Regions from separate parts of the Stenotrophomonas sp. 2201_Sma genome, predicted to be linked through region 2. Evidence: riboswitches for the same ligand, from Rfam matches in the RefSeq annotation. Region 2 holds a riboswitch; the other holds the start of a gene.

Region 1 (7,415 bases), 680 kb from region 2:
CTGGGCCACCCGTGCGCTGGCACGCGAACGCATCCGCATCACCCTGGTCGACCGCCGCAACCATCACCTGTTCCAGCCGCTGCTGTACCAGGTCGCCACTGCAGGCCTGTCAGCGCCGGACATCGCCGCACCGCTGCGCCACATCCTCGGCCACCAGCGCAACGTGGAAGTGCGGCTCGGTGAGGTCGTGGCCATCGACAGGCAGCTCCGCCAGGTGCGGCTGGCCGACGGCAGCACGCTGGACTACGACAGTCTGCTGCTGGCTACCGGCGCCACTCACGCCTACTTCGGCAACGACCAGTGGGCCGATGATGCGCCCGGCCTGAAGACCCTCGACGATGCCATTGCCCTGCGCCGCAAGCTGCTGCTGGCGTTCGAGCGCGCCGAAGCCGAACCGGACCCGGCCAGGAAGGCGGCATGGCTCAGCTTTGCCGTCGTCGGCGGCGGCCCGACCGGCGTCGAACTGGCGGGCACCCTGGCCGAGATTGCGCGCCATACGCTGCGCAATGAATTCCGCCACATCGATCCGGCCAGCGCCAAGGTGCGCCTGGTGGAAGCCGGTCCACGCGTGCTGTCCTCGTTCCCGGAAGTGCTCTCGCTGAAGGCGCGCCGGCAGCTGGAAAAGCTGGGTGTGGAAGTGCTGACCGGAACGCCGGTGAGCAACATCGACAGCCAGGGCTTCACGCTGGGTGACCAGTTCGTGCCGGCGCGCACCGTGGTGTGGGCGGCCGGCGTGGCCGCCTCGCCGCTGGCGCGCACGCTGGACGTGCCACTGGACCGTGCCGGGCGCGTGCAGGTGCAGCCGGACCTGACCCTGCCCGGGCATCCGGAACTGTTCGTGGCCGGCGATCTGGCCGCGGTGAACCAGGCCAACGGCAAGCCCGTGCCCGGCGTGGCGCCCGCGGCCAAGCAGATGGGCAAGTACGTGGCCGAGGTCATCCGTGCACGCCTGCACGGCAGGCCGGAGCCCGGGCCCTTCAAGTACGCGGACTACGGCAACCTGGCCACCATCGGCCGCATGGCCGCCATCGTGCACCTGGGGCGCCTGCAGCTGTCGGGCGTGCTGGCCTGGTGGTTCTGGCTGGCCGCGCACGTGTTCTTCCTGATCGGCTTCCGCAACCGCATCGTGGTGCTGCTGAACTGGGCGGTGGCGTATTGGAGCTACCAGCGCAGCGCACGCATCATCTTCGGCGATGACCAGGATGACCGCCGGCCGAAACGGTAGCGCAGGTCTGCAAGGGGTCAGATCCCTTTCCTGCGGAAAGGGATCTGATCCCACGTTGGGCACGGCGCTACAAAGATGCGGAATCCAATGCCTGCAACCACGCCAGCTTGCGCTCGCGCGGCAGCTGTTTGAGCTGCCATTCGGCGCGCGAGGCGGCGGAGCGGTCCGGGTACTCGCGCACGGCCAGGATGCGCAGCGGCGGGCGGGCCCGGGTGTAGCGCGCCCCCGTACCGGCGCGATGGGCGGCGAAACGCGCGTCCACGTCGGTGCTGATGCCAGCGTAGTAGCTGCCATCGCGGCATTCGAGCAGGTACAGGAACCACGGGCGGTGGGACGGGGCCATGCCGGGATTATGCCGTGCTGCACCGCAGCGGATATACTGCGCGCGAATGCAGGAGAGAGGCGCCGCGCTGGCGCCCGCCGAAGGCGCAGGCTCCCATGATCGCTCAGGCCGGTGGGCTGGAATCCCACCAACCATGCATTCGACTCGCCGAGCTGGAGAGAGGTCACCGGGCATGCCCGGTACGATCCGCCGAAGGGGCACGCGGCCTACGCCGCTGAACTCTCAGGCAAAAGGACAGCGGGAGCGGCACCGGTCATCGTCATCCCGTCATTGCGCAGGCAATGGCGGCGTCCGCGCATGGCCGGCCCCACCGCGTCCGGAGCCTGTTCCATGTTGCTGTCCATCATCTACCTGATTGCCATTTCCGCCGAAGCCATGACCGGCGCACTGTCCGCGGGACGCCGCCGCATGGATCTGTTCGGCGTGGTCATGATCGCCTGCGTTACCGCGCTCGGCGGTGGTTCACTGCGCGACATCCTGCTTGGCCACTATCCGCTGGGCTGGGTCAAACATCCCGAGTACCTCGGCTTCACCGTGTGCGCGGCGCTGATCGCCACCTGGGTCGCACGCTGGATGCACCACTTCCGCCGCACCTTCCTGGTGCTCGACGGCCTGGGCCTGATCGCCTTCACCCTGATCGGTTGCTCGATCGCACGCGAGGCCGGTCATGCCACGCCGATCGTGCTGATCGCCGGCATGCTGACCGGCGCGTTCGGCGGCGTGCTGCGCGACATTCTGTGCAACGAAGTGCCCCTGATCTTCCAGAAGGAGCTGTACGCGATCATCGCGCTGCTGACCGGCGCCGCCTATCTGCTGCTGCTGCACTGGAACGTGTCCGATGCCACGGCCATCCTGTGCTGCCTGGCGGGCGGCTTCGCCCTGCGCCTGCTGGCGATCCATTACCGCTGGGAAATGCCGAAGTTCGTGTATCACGACGAAGTGCATTGAACGATGGCGTGTTCGCCGGGCATGGCCCGGCGCTACAGAAGAGCGGTATCCACGCATAGCGTGGATCTAGAGCCTGAACTTCATAGGGCTGCCCCCCGCGCGTATCCGCTCTGGATAGTCATCCGACGGATACAGTTGGGGTTCGCATCCCCAACCGCTGTCGGAATCGTGGGCTTCCAGCAACGCAGGATCGATCCATTCGCACAAGTAGTCGCTATCAGATCGTCTTTCGAAGCCTGGACAGTTCACTTTGCCCTCCACTTCAATGGAGTTGTGGGTGCTGCCGAGGTAGCTAGCGCTCAGGTGCCCCGCCACTTGGGTGTAAGTCCCCGTCTCGAGGAAAGTCTGAACAGTCAGATCGCCACCTACGGCCAAAATCCCATCATTTAGTGAGCACGCGTGGAGATGCTCACACACAAGATCGTCGCGTACGAAGACATAACCACCACAGTCAAGATTGCGGGCGCTGAGACTGCCCAGGACGATCACACACCGCATCTCGCCCAGATCATTGAGCACCAGCGTGCCTTCTACGCTCAGATCTCCGTCAACGATCACGCAGTCCGTTTCCCAGTCCGAGCGCCAGTCGCCAACGAGGGACGCCGCAGGCACCACCTTGTACGAAGAGGGGGACTCACGATCATCGCTCGGTTGGTCGGCAGAGGCCGCGATCATCGCCCTGGCCTTCAACGTCGTACGCAGAAGTGCCTGGTCTCCTTCGTTGCGGTAAAGCTCGATTCTTTCATCAAGCTCCGCCAGCAGACTTGCCGTCGTCGCGGGAGACGAGGGTTCAAACCAGTCCTCGATGACGGAGATCGCATCATCGGCAATCGGGCCGCCCTTCAAGCGAACGAGGGCCGTTGCGGCCTCTCCGGAAACTGATCGGCATTCTGGCCCCAGCGGGCTGTCGTCGGGGAAAACGTACATCGGCGGGGTCCAGCCAGGCGAGGCCCCGATCTTCGGCCCAAGCCGCAAGCAGGTTCCATGCAATTCTTCCGAAATCGTGCCGTGGCCTGCCCCTATCCACGCATGGCGTGGATCTACCGCGTCAACCGCATCGTGAATGGTCGGGGTTCGCACCACCCCGGCGATGGACCTGGCGCTGTCGCTCATGCGCAGCGCCAGGCGCATCGCCGGTGCGGACGGGCCGGTCTCCAACTCCGACCGGCCCTGATCGCGGCCGCACCCCCGCAGGCGCAGGCCGCCATCCACACACATGCCGCGCTCAGGCGGCTTCTGACACCGTCACTTCGCGACGGGCGCGCACGGCCGCAGCCAGTCGCTCCAGCACCGTCACCGTGGTGTCCCAGTCGATGCAGCCATCGGTGATGCTCTGTCCGTAGACCAGCGGCTGGCCTTCCACCAGTTCCTGCCGGCCTCCCACCAGATGGCTCTCGATCATCACGCCCACGATGCGCTGTTCGCCGTCCTCCAGCTGAACGGCGATGTCTTCGATCACCTTCGGCTGGTTTTCCGGGTTTTTCAGGCTGTTGGCATGGCTGGCATCGATCATCAGCCGCGTCGGCAGCCTGGCCTTGGCCAGTGCCTGGCAGGCATCGGCCACGCTGGCCGCGTCATAGTTCGGCTGCTTGCCGCCGCGCAGGATCACATGGCAATCCGGGTTGCCGGTGGTCGAAACGATGGCGGTGCCGCCCTGCTTGGTCACCGACAGGAAGTGATGCGGGTTGGAGGCCGCGCCGACCGCATCGGCCGCGATCTTGACGTTGCCATCGGTGCCGTTCTTGAAGCCCACCGGGCACGACAGGCCGGAGGCCAGTTCGCGGTGCACCTGGCTTTCGGTGGTGCGTGCGCCGATCGCGCCCCATGCCACCAGGTCGGCGATGTACTGCGGCGAGATCACGTCGAGGAATTCAACGCCGGCCGGCAGGCCCAGCTTGTTGATGTCGCGCAGCAGGCCGCGGGCAATGCGCAGGCCCTTGTCGATCCGGAAGCTGCCGTCCAGGTCCGGGTCATTGATCAGGCCCTTCCAGCCCACCGTGGTGCGCGGCTTCTCGAAGTACACGCGCATGACGATCTCGAGCTCGCCGGCCAGCGCGTCGCGCAGAGGCTTCAGGCGCTGTGCGTACTCGATGGCCGCATTCGGATCGTGGATCGAACACGGGCCGACCACGACCGCCAGGCGATCGTCGCGGCCATGCAGGATCTGGTGCAGGGCCGCGCGCGAAGCACTGACGGTGTCGGAGGCTTCATCGTCACACGGCAGCATCGCCAGCAGCTGGGCAGGCGGTGTGAGCGGTTCGATGGTGCGGATGCGCAGGTCGTCGGTATGGGGGGGCATGGGGGAGGTCTCCGGTACGTTGGGGGTCCCCAGCGAGGCGGCATGAAAAAAGCCGCCAGGTTCGCTGGCGGCTTTCGGGAATGCGTCTGAAGCTTTCTTCAGGGTGAGCGCAGTCCTTCCTCCGCCAGTGGCTTCGGAAAGTAATACCAGTAAAAGCGGGTAGCGGCTGCGTTCATGGGATGTATTGATAGCACAGCTTCTGCGCAGCACAAAATGTTTCATCCGCAACTGGGGAAGCGGTTCAGCAGCACGGCGATCTAGCGGCTGCCATGCACTTCCACGTCCAGCAGCAGGCCCTCGTGGATATCGGCCCAGCGCTCCAGCACCTGGTCCAGCTCCCGCCTCGCGTCCTCCAGCTGCTCGGGGTTGAGCAGGGACCGCGCCGTGTAGAGATCGGAGACCAGCCGCCGCAGGGTCGATTCCGGTATCGCCACCGAGGGCCCGTCCACATCCGGCAACTGCAACGCCGGGGTGTCGCCGGGAGGGCCGAACAGCGTGACCTGGAGCGTGCTCTGCATGATCGACTTCCCTGCGGGTGGACGTGGGCAATGCACTGTTTACCGCGTCCGGATGACCGGCGCATGTGCCGATGTGCGGATCGATGGTGTCGCGACTGGACCGATGGTGCCACCGCGTTGAGATCTTCCTTCCAGGCTTCTCACCCTCCGGCCGGGAGGGGCCTGCAGGCGCTCAATGCGCGGTTATACGGGCAACGGCATATGCGATACTTCCTCCGTCTCCATGACGTGTCGCGTACTGCCTTGGCATCCCACGCGGACATGTGCTCAAGATGGTTTGCCACCGGAAAAGGGTGGCCGGGTCGGCAAAGCCCGTGTGTCACTGAAGTTCGCGTTTGTCAGCCGGCGTCGCCTTGGGCGGCGCCGGCTGGCAATCCGTCCGCGTTCCATGGCGGGCGGTGCGGGGGGGCGCTTGCGCCCGCCGGATCAGTGACCCGGTCTTTGCCGCCACGTACCGTCCGCCACCTCTTCCGGTGGCGGTGTCGTCTGTCCTGTACGGAGCACACGCCATGAACACACCACACGTTCCCTTCCCCGGTGCCCACCCCGATCCGGCCAATGCCGATCAGGCGCCGTTCGATCCCAACGGTCTGGTCGCCCACCTGCAACGCATCGGCAGCGGTGCGGCCGCCGATGGCCAACCCTGGCCCGAGCGCCATCCAGCGAACGGCCGACGCATGATGCTGGCCGATGCCGATGGCGCACTGGCCGGCCTGCGCATCGTGCAGGAGGTGCTGCTGGCCGCCGAACGCTGCCGCCAGAATGCCGCGCCCGAACATCACGTGAGCGACCGGGTGATGGAAGGGTTGATGCTGGCATCCCTGGGGCTGGCCACGCATGCGGCCGAACGCCTGCAGCCCCACTAGCCGCGTCCGCGCAATGTGACCGGGCCCGATGGCCCGGTCATGGGCCGGCACCCGCCGGATCACAGTGAACGCAGTGCGCGCCTGCGGATGTAGGCGTTGGCAGGGCTGTCGCGCTCGCGTTGCCAGCGTGTGCACAGGTCACGCAGCCACTGCGGCTGGGTCTTCCCGGCATCGTTGAGCCAGTTGCCGACGGAATCCTGCACATAGCGTTCGGGATCATCAGCCAGTGCCTCCAGCAGCGAATGCGCGTGTTCGGGATGCTGCTTGAAAAGAGCGATGTGCGCCGCCCAGACGCCACGGGGACGCAGTGCTTCACAGGCAAACCGGCGCAGATGCGCGGACGGTTCCTGCGTCCACGGCTGCAGGCATTCAAGCGCCAGCAGTGGCCCGGCAACGATGTCGGTGCGCAGCGCCAGCCACGCCCATTCGCGCACGCCGAAATGCGGATCATCGGCCAACGGGCGCATCTTCTCCAGCTTCACCGGCAGGGAGGCGGTGGCATCGCCACCGATCAGGTAGCAGGCCCAGCCGCGCACGGTGTCGGATGCATGCGACTGCCACTGTGCAGGATCACCCTGCCTGGCCTCACGCAACAGCGTTGCCGCCAGAATCATGCGCTGGGTAATGCCTTTGCTGGCGGCATCGCGCATGCATTGAATGGCAGTCTCCGGCAGCACCGCAACGGTCTGCAGCAACACCGCGAAGTCCACGGCCAGACATTCCGCCAGATGCGTGCTGGCGGCTGCCCCGGTATCCAGCTGATGCTTTCGCGCCGGGCTGATCGCTGCGCTCACTGCAGGTCCTTCCGTCCGCCGCCGGTGTGCTGCCACACCTTGGCCAGCAGCTGTGAGAGCTGCACCTGCTCGGCAGTGTCCAGGCCGTTGAACAGGCCCGCGATCCACTGCGTGTGCTGATTGAAGAGGTCTTCGGCCAGGCGCTTGCCCTGCGCGGTCAGCACGATCTGCAGGCGACGACCATCGTCCGCATCGCTGCGCCGCTGCAGCAGACCTTCGCGCTGCAGGCCATCGAGCAGGCCGCTGATGGTGGCGCGGGTGACGCCGGCGCGCTCGGCCAGCGCATGCGGCGACAGTGTGCCGCCGGCACCGTGCAGCAGGAACAGCACGATGAAGCGGCCCTCACTGAGCCCGTGCGGTGCCAGCCGGCTGGCGCAGTCGCGATCGATCGCCGAGGACAGCGACAGCAGCTGGAAGCACAG
Region 2 (7,415 bases):
TTGCTGGCGGCCATGGGTCCAGGTCCTGTAGCGGGGAAGTCAACCTCTACCCTCGCGCGCCAGACGTTAAGCCCCGGTCCCGCGCAGGTGATCGCGCGGACAAGGGCGCCTCGGCTATGCTTGGCGCATGCGAGTCGAGCCCGCCGACATCGAAGCCCTGTTCGACGCCATCCCGGACGTGCTGTTCTTCATCAAGGACCGCCAGGGCCGTTACACCCACGTCAACCAGACCATGCTGCGGCGGCTGGGCCTGCGCGCGCGCAAGGACGTGATCGGGCGTACCGCGGCCGAGATCTACCCGACCGGCCTCAGTGCGGACTATGTCGACCAGGACGCACGCGTGCTGTCCGGCGAGGTGATCGAGAACCTGATGGAGCTGCACCTGTTCGCCAACCGCGAGCCGGGCTGGTGCCTGACCTGCAAGCGGCCGCTGGTGGTCGACGGCAGCATCGAGGGCCTGATCGGCATCTCGCGCGACCTGGGCCAGAAAGACAGCCTGGGAACGCAGTACGAGCAGCTACGGCTGGCCCTGGCCCATCTCAACGCGCATTACGCCGAGAACGTGCGCATGCAGACATTGCTGGACATCACCGGGTTCTCGCTGTCCAAGCTGGAGCGCAGCTTCCGCAAGGTGTTCCAGATGACCCCGCAGCAGGTGCTGACGCGGCTGCGGATCCAGATGGCCATGCATCTGCTGCATGGCGACGACAGCATCGCCTGCATCGGCCAGGCCTGCGGGTTCAGTGACCAGAGCGCGTTCACCCGCAAGTTCAAGGCCGAAACCGGTTTCTCGCCGCGCGCCTACCGCGCCCGCATCGGCGAGCCGGCGCTGGCCTGAGCGGCCTGCTGCACTGTGCCTATCCCCACAGGCGCGGGACAGGGTAAGGTGACGCCCCTGTAGCCGCCGCCCACTCCTGCCGATGCCCGCCAGCCCCGTTACGCCTGCCTCGCCCTCCCGCCTGGGCCATTCGCTCAAGCCACGCCAGCTGATCATGATGGGGTTGGGCAGCGCCATCGGCGCGGGCCTGTTCCTGGGCTCCGGTGTGGGCGTACAGGCGGCCGGCCCGGCGGTGCTGGTGTCGTACCTGGTGGCCGGCGCACTGGTGATCATCGTGATGAACGCACTGGGCGAAATGGCGGCGGCCAAGCCGACCAGCGGCGCGTTCTCGGTCTATGCCGCCGACGCCATGGGCGCCACGGCAGGGGCGACTGTCGGCTGGCTCTGGTGGGTACAGCTGGTGATCGTGATCGCCGCCGAGGCCGTGGGAGCGGCGGGCCTGCTGGCCACGGTCTGGCCTGCCATTCCGGTGCCGATGGCCGCCCTGGCGTTCATGCTGTTCTTCACCGCGATCAACCTGCTGGGGGTCAGGAATTTCGGTGAGTTCGAGTTCTGGTTCGCCATTCTCAAGGTGGTGGCGATCCTGGCGTTCATCGCCATCGGTTTCGCGCTGCTGATGGGCTGGCTGCCGCAGGTGACCTCTCCGGGACTGAGCAACTTCACCGCACACGGCGGTTTTGCACCGCAGGGCCTGGCCGGCATCGGCGCAGCCCTGCTGGTGGTGGTGTTCGCCTTCGGCGGCACCGAGATCGTGGCCGTTGCCGCGGCCGAGACCGAGGATCCCGAGCGCAGCATCGCCCGCGCCATCCGCACCGTGGCCTGGCGCATCCTGGTGTTCTACATCGGCTCGCTGAGCGTGATCATCGCCGTGGTGCCGTGGACCAGCGAAGCGCTGAAGTCGCCGTTCGCCGCGGTGCTGGATGCGGCCCGCATTCCGGGGGCGGGCACGGCCATCACGCTGATCGCAGTGATCGCCCTGCTGTCGGCCCTCAACGCCAACCTCTACGGCGCGTCGCGGATGATGTATTCGCTGGCGCAGCGCCGCGAGGCACCGGCCGTGCTGGGCTGGACCGACCCGCGGCAGGTGCCGGTGATCGCCGTTCTGGCCAGCGTACTGTTCGGGTTTGCCGCGACGGTGATGGAACTGCTGTTCCCGGACAAGGTGCTGCCGGTACTGCTGAACATCGTCGGCTCGACCTGCCTGCTGGTGTGGACGCTGTCGCTGCTTTCTCAACTGGTGCTGCGCCGCCGTGCGGACCGCCTCGGCTCGCGCCTGCCGTTCCGCATGGCCGGTTTCCCGTGGCTGACCTGCTGCGCCCTGGCGATCCTGGCACTGATCTTCGGCCTGCTGCTGAGCGAGGCGCATACGCGCCTGCAGTTCCTGTCGATGGTGGCCCTGACCGCCACGATCGCGGCCGGCAGTGCGATCGCGCGCCGCATGCGCGAGGCCTGATCCGTACAGCCGAGCGTGGGCTTGGCTCTACAGCGGGCATACATTCTGCGTGCCATCCTGTTCGCGGGGCCGTCATCGGCCCGCTGAACTGGAGCACCCCATGCTGCGCAGTCGTCCGTTCCTGATGTTCACCGGCCAGGCCGAGGCGGCCCTGGCCCTGTACGCCGAGGCATTCGCCGATTTCCGGCTGCTTGCCCTGCAACGCCATCCCGACGGCGCAGGGGCGGGAGTGCCCGGCCAGGTGCGGCAGGCGACCTTCATGCTCGGCGGCACCAACTATCTGTGCTTCGACAGCCTGGATGTGCACGACTTCACCTTCAGTCCGTCGATCTCGCTGTTCGTCGAGTGCGGTGGCGCCGAACAGTTCGAGCGCGCGGCGCGCGTGCTGGGCGAGGGCGGGCACTGGCTGATGCCGGTGGGCGACTACGATTTCAGCAACCGCTACGGCTGGGTGCAGGACCGGTTCGGTGTGTCCTGGCAGTTGAGCCTGGGGCAGATGCCGGATCCGTGATCGGTTCAGCCGCTGCGCTCGCCGGGCATGGCCCGGCGCTACCGTAAACGAAAACGGCCCGCTTGCGCGGGCCGTTCCGTCAATCACGCTTCGACTTCATCGTCCTTGTAGGCGTCGACCGGGATGCAGGCGCACATCACGTTCTTGTCGCCGTAGACGTTGTCGACGCGAGCCACCGGCGGCCAGTACTTCTGCAGCTTCAGGCTGGGCAGCGGGAAGGCGGCCAGCTCGCGCGGGTAGGCGTGGGTCCACTCGCTGGCCGTCACCGCGGTGGCGGTGTGCGGCGCGTTCTTCAGCGGATTGTCCTCGCGGTCCAGGCGGCCATCCTCGATCGCACGGATTTCCTCGCGGATCTGGATCATGGCATCGATGAAGCGGTCCAGCTCATGCAGCGACTCGCTTTCGGTGGGCTCGACCATCAGCGTGCCGGCCACCGGGAAGCTCAGCGTCGGCGCGTGGAAGCCGAAGTCGATCAGGCGCTTGGCCACGTCCTCGGCGCCGATGCCGCTGCTCTTCTCCAGCGGGCGCACATCGAGGATGCACTCATGCGCCACCAGGCCGTTGCGGCCGGTGTACAGCGTCCTGAAGTGCGGCGCCAGGCGCTTGGCGATGTAGTTGGCATTGAGCTGCGCGACCTGGGTCGCCTTGCGCAGGCCCTCGCGGCCCATCATCGCGATGTACATCCAGCTGATCGGCAGGATCGAGGCGCTGCCGAAGCTGGCGGCGCTGACCATGCCGACGGGGCCGTTGTCACCCAGCTTGCCCGGCAGGAACGGGGCCAGGTGCGCCTTGACCGCGCACGGGCCGACGCCCGGGCCGCCGCCGCCGTGCGGGATGCAGAAGGTCTTGTGCAGGTTCAGGTGGGAAACGTCCGAACCCCACTTGCCCGGCTTGGCCACGCCGACCAGGGCGTTCATGTTGGCACCGTCGGTGTACACCTGGCCGCCGTGCTTGTGGATGATCTCGCAGATCTCGACCACCTCCTCCTCGAACACGCCGTGCGTGGACGGGTAGGTCATCATGATCGCGGCCAGGCGGTCGCTGTACTTCTCGGCGTTGAGGCGGATGTCCTCGACATCGACGTTGCCGTTGGCATCGGTCTTGGTGACCACCACCTTCATGCCGCACATCTGTGCCGAGGCCGGGTTGGTACCGTGGGCCGAATCCGGAATCAGGCAGATGTCGCGATGCTCCTCACCGCGCGAGCGGTGGTAGGCGCGGATCGCCAGCAGGCCGGCGTACTCGCCCTGTGCACCCGAGTTCGGCTGCAGGCTGACCGCATCGTAGCCGGTGCATTCGACCAGCATCGCTTCCAGCGACTCGATCAGTTCCTTGTAGCCCAGCGCCTGGTCGGCCGGCACCAGCGGATGGATCTGCGAGAACTCCGGCCAGGTCACCGGGATCATCTCGGCGGTGGCGTTGAGTTTCATGGTGCACGAGCCCAGCGGGATCATCGTGCGGTCCATCGCCAGGTCCTTGTCGGCCAGTGAGCGCAGGTAGCGCAGCAGTTCGTGCTCGCTGTGGTGCGTGTTGAACACCGGATGGGTCAGGAACGCGGACTGGCGCAGCAGCCCGGCCGGCAGCGCGTCGGCGGTGCTGGCATCCAGCGCATCCACATCGGCTTGGGCACCGAAGACGGCGGCCAGCGCAACCACATCGGCGCGGGTGGCGGTCTCGTCCAGGCTGATGCCGACCGAGTCGCTGTCGATCGCGCGCAGGTTGTAGCCGGCGGCGCGCGCCTTGGCGTGGATCTCATCGGCGTGCACACCGGTGACGTGCAGGGTGTCGAAGAAGTCGCCAGCAACCTGCACGCCGGCCTTGCGCAGTGCGGCGGCCAGGATCGCGGCCAGGCGGTGGGTGCGGCGGGCGATGCGGGTCAGGCCTTCCGGACCGTGGTAGACGGCGTACATCGAGGCCATCACCGCCAGCAGGACCTGTGCGGTACAGATGTTGGAGGTGGCCTTCTCGCGGCGGATATGCTGCTCGCGGGTCTGCAGGGTCAGGCGGTAGGCCGGGTTGCCCTGCGCATCGATCGAGACGCCGATCAGGCGGCCGGGCATCGAGCGCTTGTAGGCATCGCGGCAGGCCATGAACGCCGCGTGCGGGCCACCGAAGCCGAACGGCACGCCGAAACGCTGGCTGTTGCCGACCACGATGTCCGCGCCCCATTCGCCCGGTGCGGCGAGCAGGGTCAGCGCCAGCAGATCGGTGGCCACGGCGACCAGGCCGCCGCGTGCATGCACGGCCTCGACCAGTGCCCGGTAGTCGGCCACCTGGCCGAACGTATCCGGGTACTGCAGCAGCACGCCGAAGCTGTCTGCTTCCAGCGCTTCGGCCGGGGTGCCGACGCGCAGCACGATGCCCATGGGCTCGGCGCGGGTGCGCAGCAGCTCCAGGGTCTGCGGGTGCACGGCATCGTGCACGAAGAAGGTGTCCGACTTCGACTTGGCCGAACGCTTGGCCAGGGTCATCGCTTCGGCCGCTGCGGTGGCTTCGTCCAGCAGCGAGGCGTTGGCGATCTCCATGCCGGTCAGGTCGGCGCACAGGGTCTGGAAGTTGATCAGCGCTTCCATGCGGCCCTGCGAGATCTCTGCCTGGTACGGGGTGTAGGCGGTGTACCAGGCCGGGTTTTCCAGGATGTTGCGCAGGATCACGTTCGGCGTGTGGGTGCCGTAATACCCCTGGCCGATGAAGCTGCGCAGCACGGTGTTCTTGTCGGCGATCGCGCGGATCTTCGCCAGCGCCTCCACTTCGGTGATCGACTCCGGCAGCGCCAGCGCTGCCGGCGACTTGATCTTGGCCGGCACGATGGCATCGGTCATCGCATCCAGCGACGCGTGGCCGACGACGTCGAGCATCTGCGCGATCTCGGCGTCATTGGGGCCGATATGGCGCTCGACGAACGCACTGTGGTGCTCGAGCTCACGCAGGGAAGGGGTGTTCTGGGACATGGCGAAGGATCCGTCAGGAAAGGGCACACGCACGGGCACAAGCCGCCGGATGGCGGGCTGCTGGGCGCCCCTCTGTCCTTTTGCCTGAGAGTTTGGAAGCGCGGCTGGCCGCAGCTTCGTGCCCCTTCGGCGCCGGATCGAACCGGTCTCTCCAGAGTTGTGTTGCGGGTGGTATCGGGCCTGAGCGATTACGGGCGTTGCGCCTTCGGCAGCGGTGTTCCGCTTCTCCCACCGTGTTGCCCGCCGATTATAGCCGGTTATGGCCTGCTGCCGGGGCCGCCCGGGCAGGGCCGGCGCCTGAATGGCCGATGGCCCGGGGCGTGCGTTTTGTGCGGTGCTGCATGGCATCGGGCGCATTCCCCGCCTATCATGGGCGGATACCCGAATTCATCTGGCGCCGTCCCTGCTGCAGCGGGACCGGCGCCCGCCGTGCGTGCCGCGCATGGCCTTGCCGGACACCGTTCACATGACCGCCGCTGTTGCTCCGTCCACCCGTCGCATGGCCCTGCTGCTCGCGGGCCTGGCCATGTTCGGCCCGTTCTCCATCGACACCATTTTCCCGGCCTTCCCGCAGCTGGCCCAGCGCCTGGCGGTGGATGAGGTGGCCGTCCAGCAGACCATCAGCGTCTACCTGCTGTTCTATGGCCTGATGAGCCTGGCGCACGGGCCGCTGTCCGATGCCTGGGGCCGCAAGCGGGTGATCCTCGGTGGCCTGGTGGTATTTGCCGGGGCCTCGGTCGGCTGCGCGCTGTCCACTGACCTGCCGACCCTGCTGGCGTTCCGCGCGCTGCAGGGCCTGTCGGCGGGCGTGGGCATGATCGTCGGCCGCGCGGTGATCCGTGACCTGTACCACGGCCATGACGCCCAGCGGTTGATGAGCCAGGTCTCGATGCTGTTCGGCATCGCGCCGGCCATCGCCCCGATCATCGGTGGCTGGATTCTGCTCAGCGGTGCCGGCTGGCCGCTGATCTTCTGGTTCCTCGTGGTGTTCTCGCTGCTGCTGCTGGTGGCCACCGCGCGCTTCCTGCCGGAAACGCATCCGCCGGAGGCGCGGGTACCGCTGTCGCCGCGCGCACTGCTGCGTGACTATGTGCGCATCGGCTTCAACCCGCGTTTCCTGCGCCTGGCACTGGCCGGCAGCATCGGCTTCGGCGGCATTTTCCTGTACATCGCGTCCGCGCCGGTGTTCGTGATGCAGCACCTGCATCTGGGCGAAGGCGACTTCGCCTGGCTGTTCATTCCCACCATCGGTGGCATGACGGCCGGCGCGTTCCTGTCCGGGCGCATGGCCGGGCACACCACGCCGACCCGGCAGGTGACCATCGGCTTCTCCCTGTGCGCGCTGTCGACACTGCTCAACGTCGGCTACGTGGTGCTGGCGCCGCAGTTCGCGCTGCCGTGGGCGGTACTGCCCATTTTCCTGGGCGGCATGGGCATGGCGCTGATCTTCCCGATCCTGGCGCTGGCCGTGCTCGACATGTATCCGCACCAGCGCGGCCTGGCCTCGTCGCTGCAGGCCTTCGCGCAGCTGATGATCAGCACCGTGGTGGCCGGTGTCGTGTCGCCCCTGCTCAGTGCCAGCCCGCTGCATCTGGCGCTGGGCCAGGCCGGCTTCTTCGCCGCCGGGTTTGTGTTCTGGTACTGGGAGCATCTGCGCGAGCG

Evidence for each region. A riboswitch is a leader RNA that binds a small molecule or an ion and turns the genes downstream of it on or off. The one in region 2 is predicted to bind glycine.
Region 1: another riboswitch for glycine. It lies ahead of ACZLIF_RS18400 (trimeric intracellular cation channel family protein); the one in region 2 lies ahead of gcvP (aminomethyl-transferring glycine dehydrogenase).

Annotation. Positions count from the first base shown of each region.
Region 1 is NZ_CM151329.1:3,997,401-4,004,815, forward strand. It holds gene ACZLIF_RS18390 (NAD(P)/FAD-dependent oxidoreductase) at 1-1,225, shown strand, start outside; gene ACZLIF_RS18395 (GIY-YIG nuclease family protein) at 1,293-1,568, opposite strand; glycine riboswitch at 1,608-1,697, shown strand; glycine riboswitch at 1,711-1,816, shown strand; gene ACZLIF_RS18400 (trimeric intracellular cation channel family protein) at 1,899-2,516, shown strand; gene ACZLIF_RS18405 (hypothetical protein) at 2,583-3,629, opposite strand; gene ACZLIF_RS18410 (3-deoxy-7-phosphoheptulonate synthase) at 3,742-4,815, opposite strand; gene ACZLIF_RS18415 (hypothetical protein) at 5,073-5,333, opposite strand; gene ACZLIF_RS18420 (hypothetical protein) at 5,843-6,199, shown strand; gene ACZLIF_RS18425 (DNA alkylation repair protein) at 6,259-6,993, opposite strand; gene ACZLIF_RS18430 (MarR family winged helix-turn-helix transcriptional regulator) at 6,990-7,415, opposite strand, start outside.
Region 2 is NZ_CM151329.1:3,321,461-3,328,875, reverse strand. It holds gene ACZLIF_RS15500 (catalase) at 1-14, opposite strand, end outside; gene ACZLIF_RS15495 (AraC family transcriptional regulator) at 128-838, shown strand; gene ACZLIF_RS15490 (amino acid permease) at 921-2,291, shown strand; gene ACZLIF_RS15485 (VOC family protein) at 2,392-2,802, shown strand; gene gcvP (aminomethyl-transferring glycine dehydrogenase) at 2,886-5,753, opposite strand; glycine riboswitch at 5,816-5,918, opposite strand; gene ACZLIF_RS15475 (multidrug effflux MFS transporter) at 6,220-7,415, shown strand, end outside.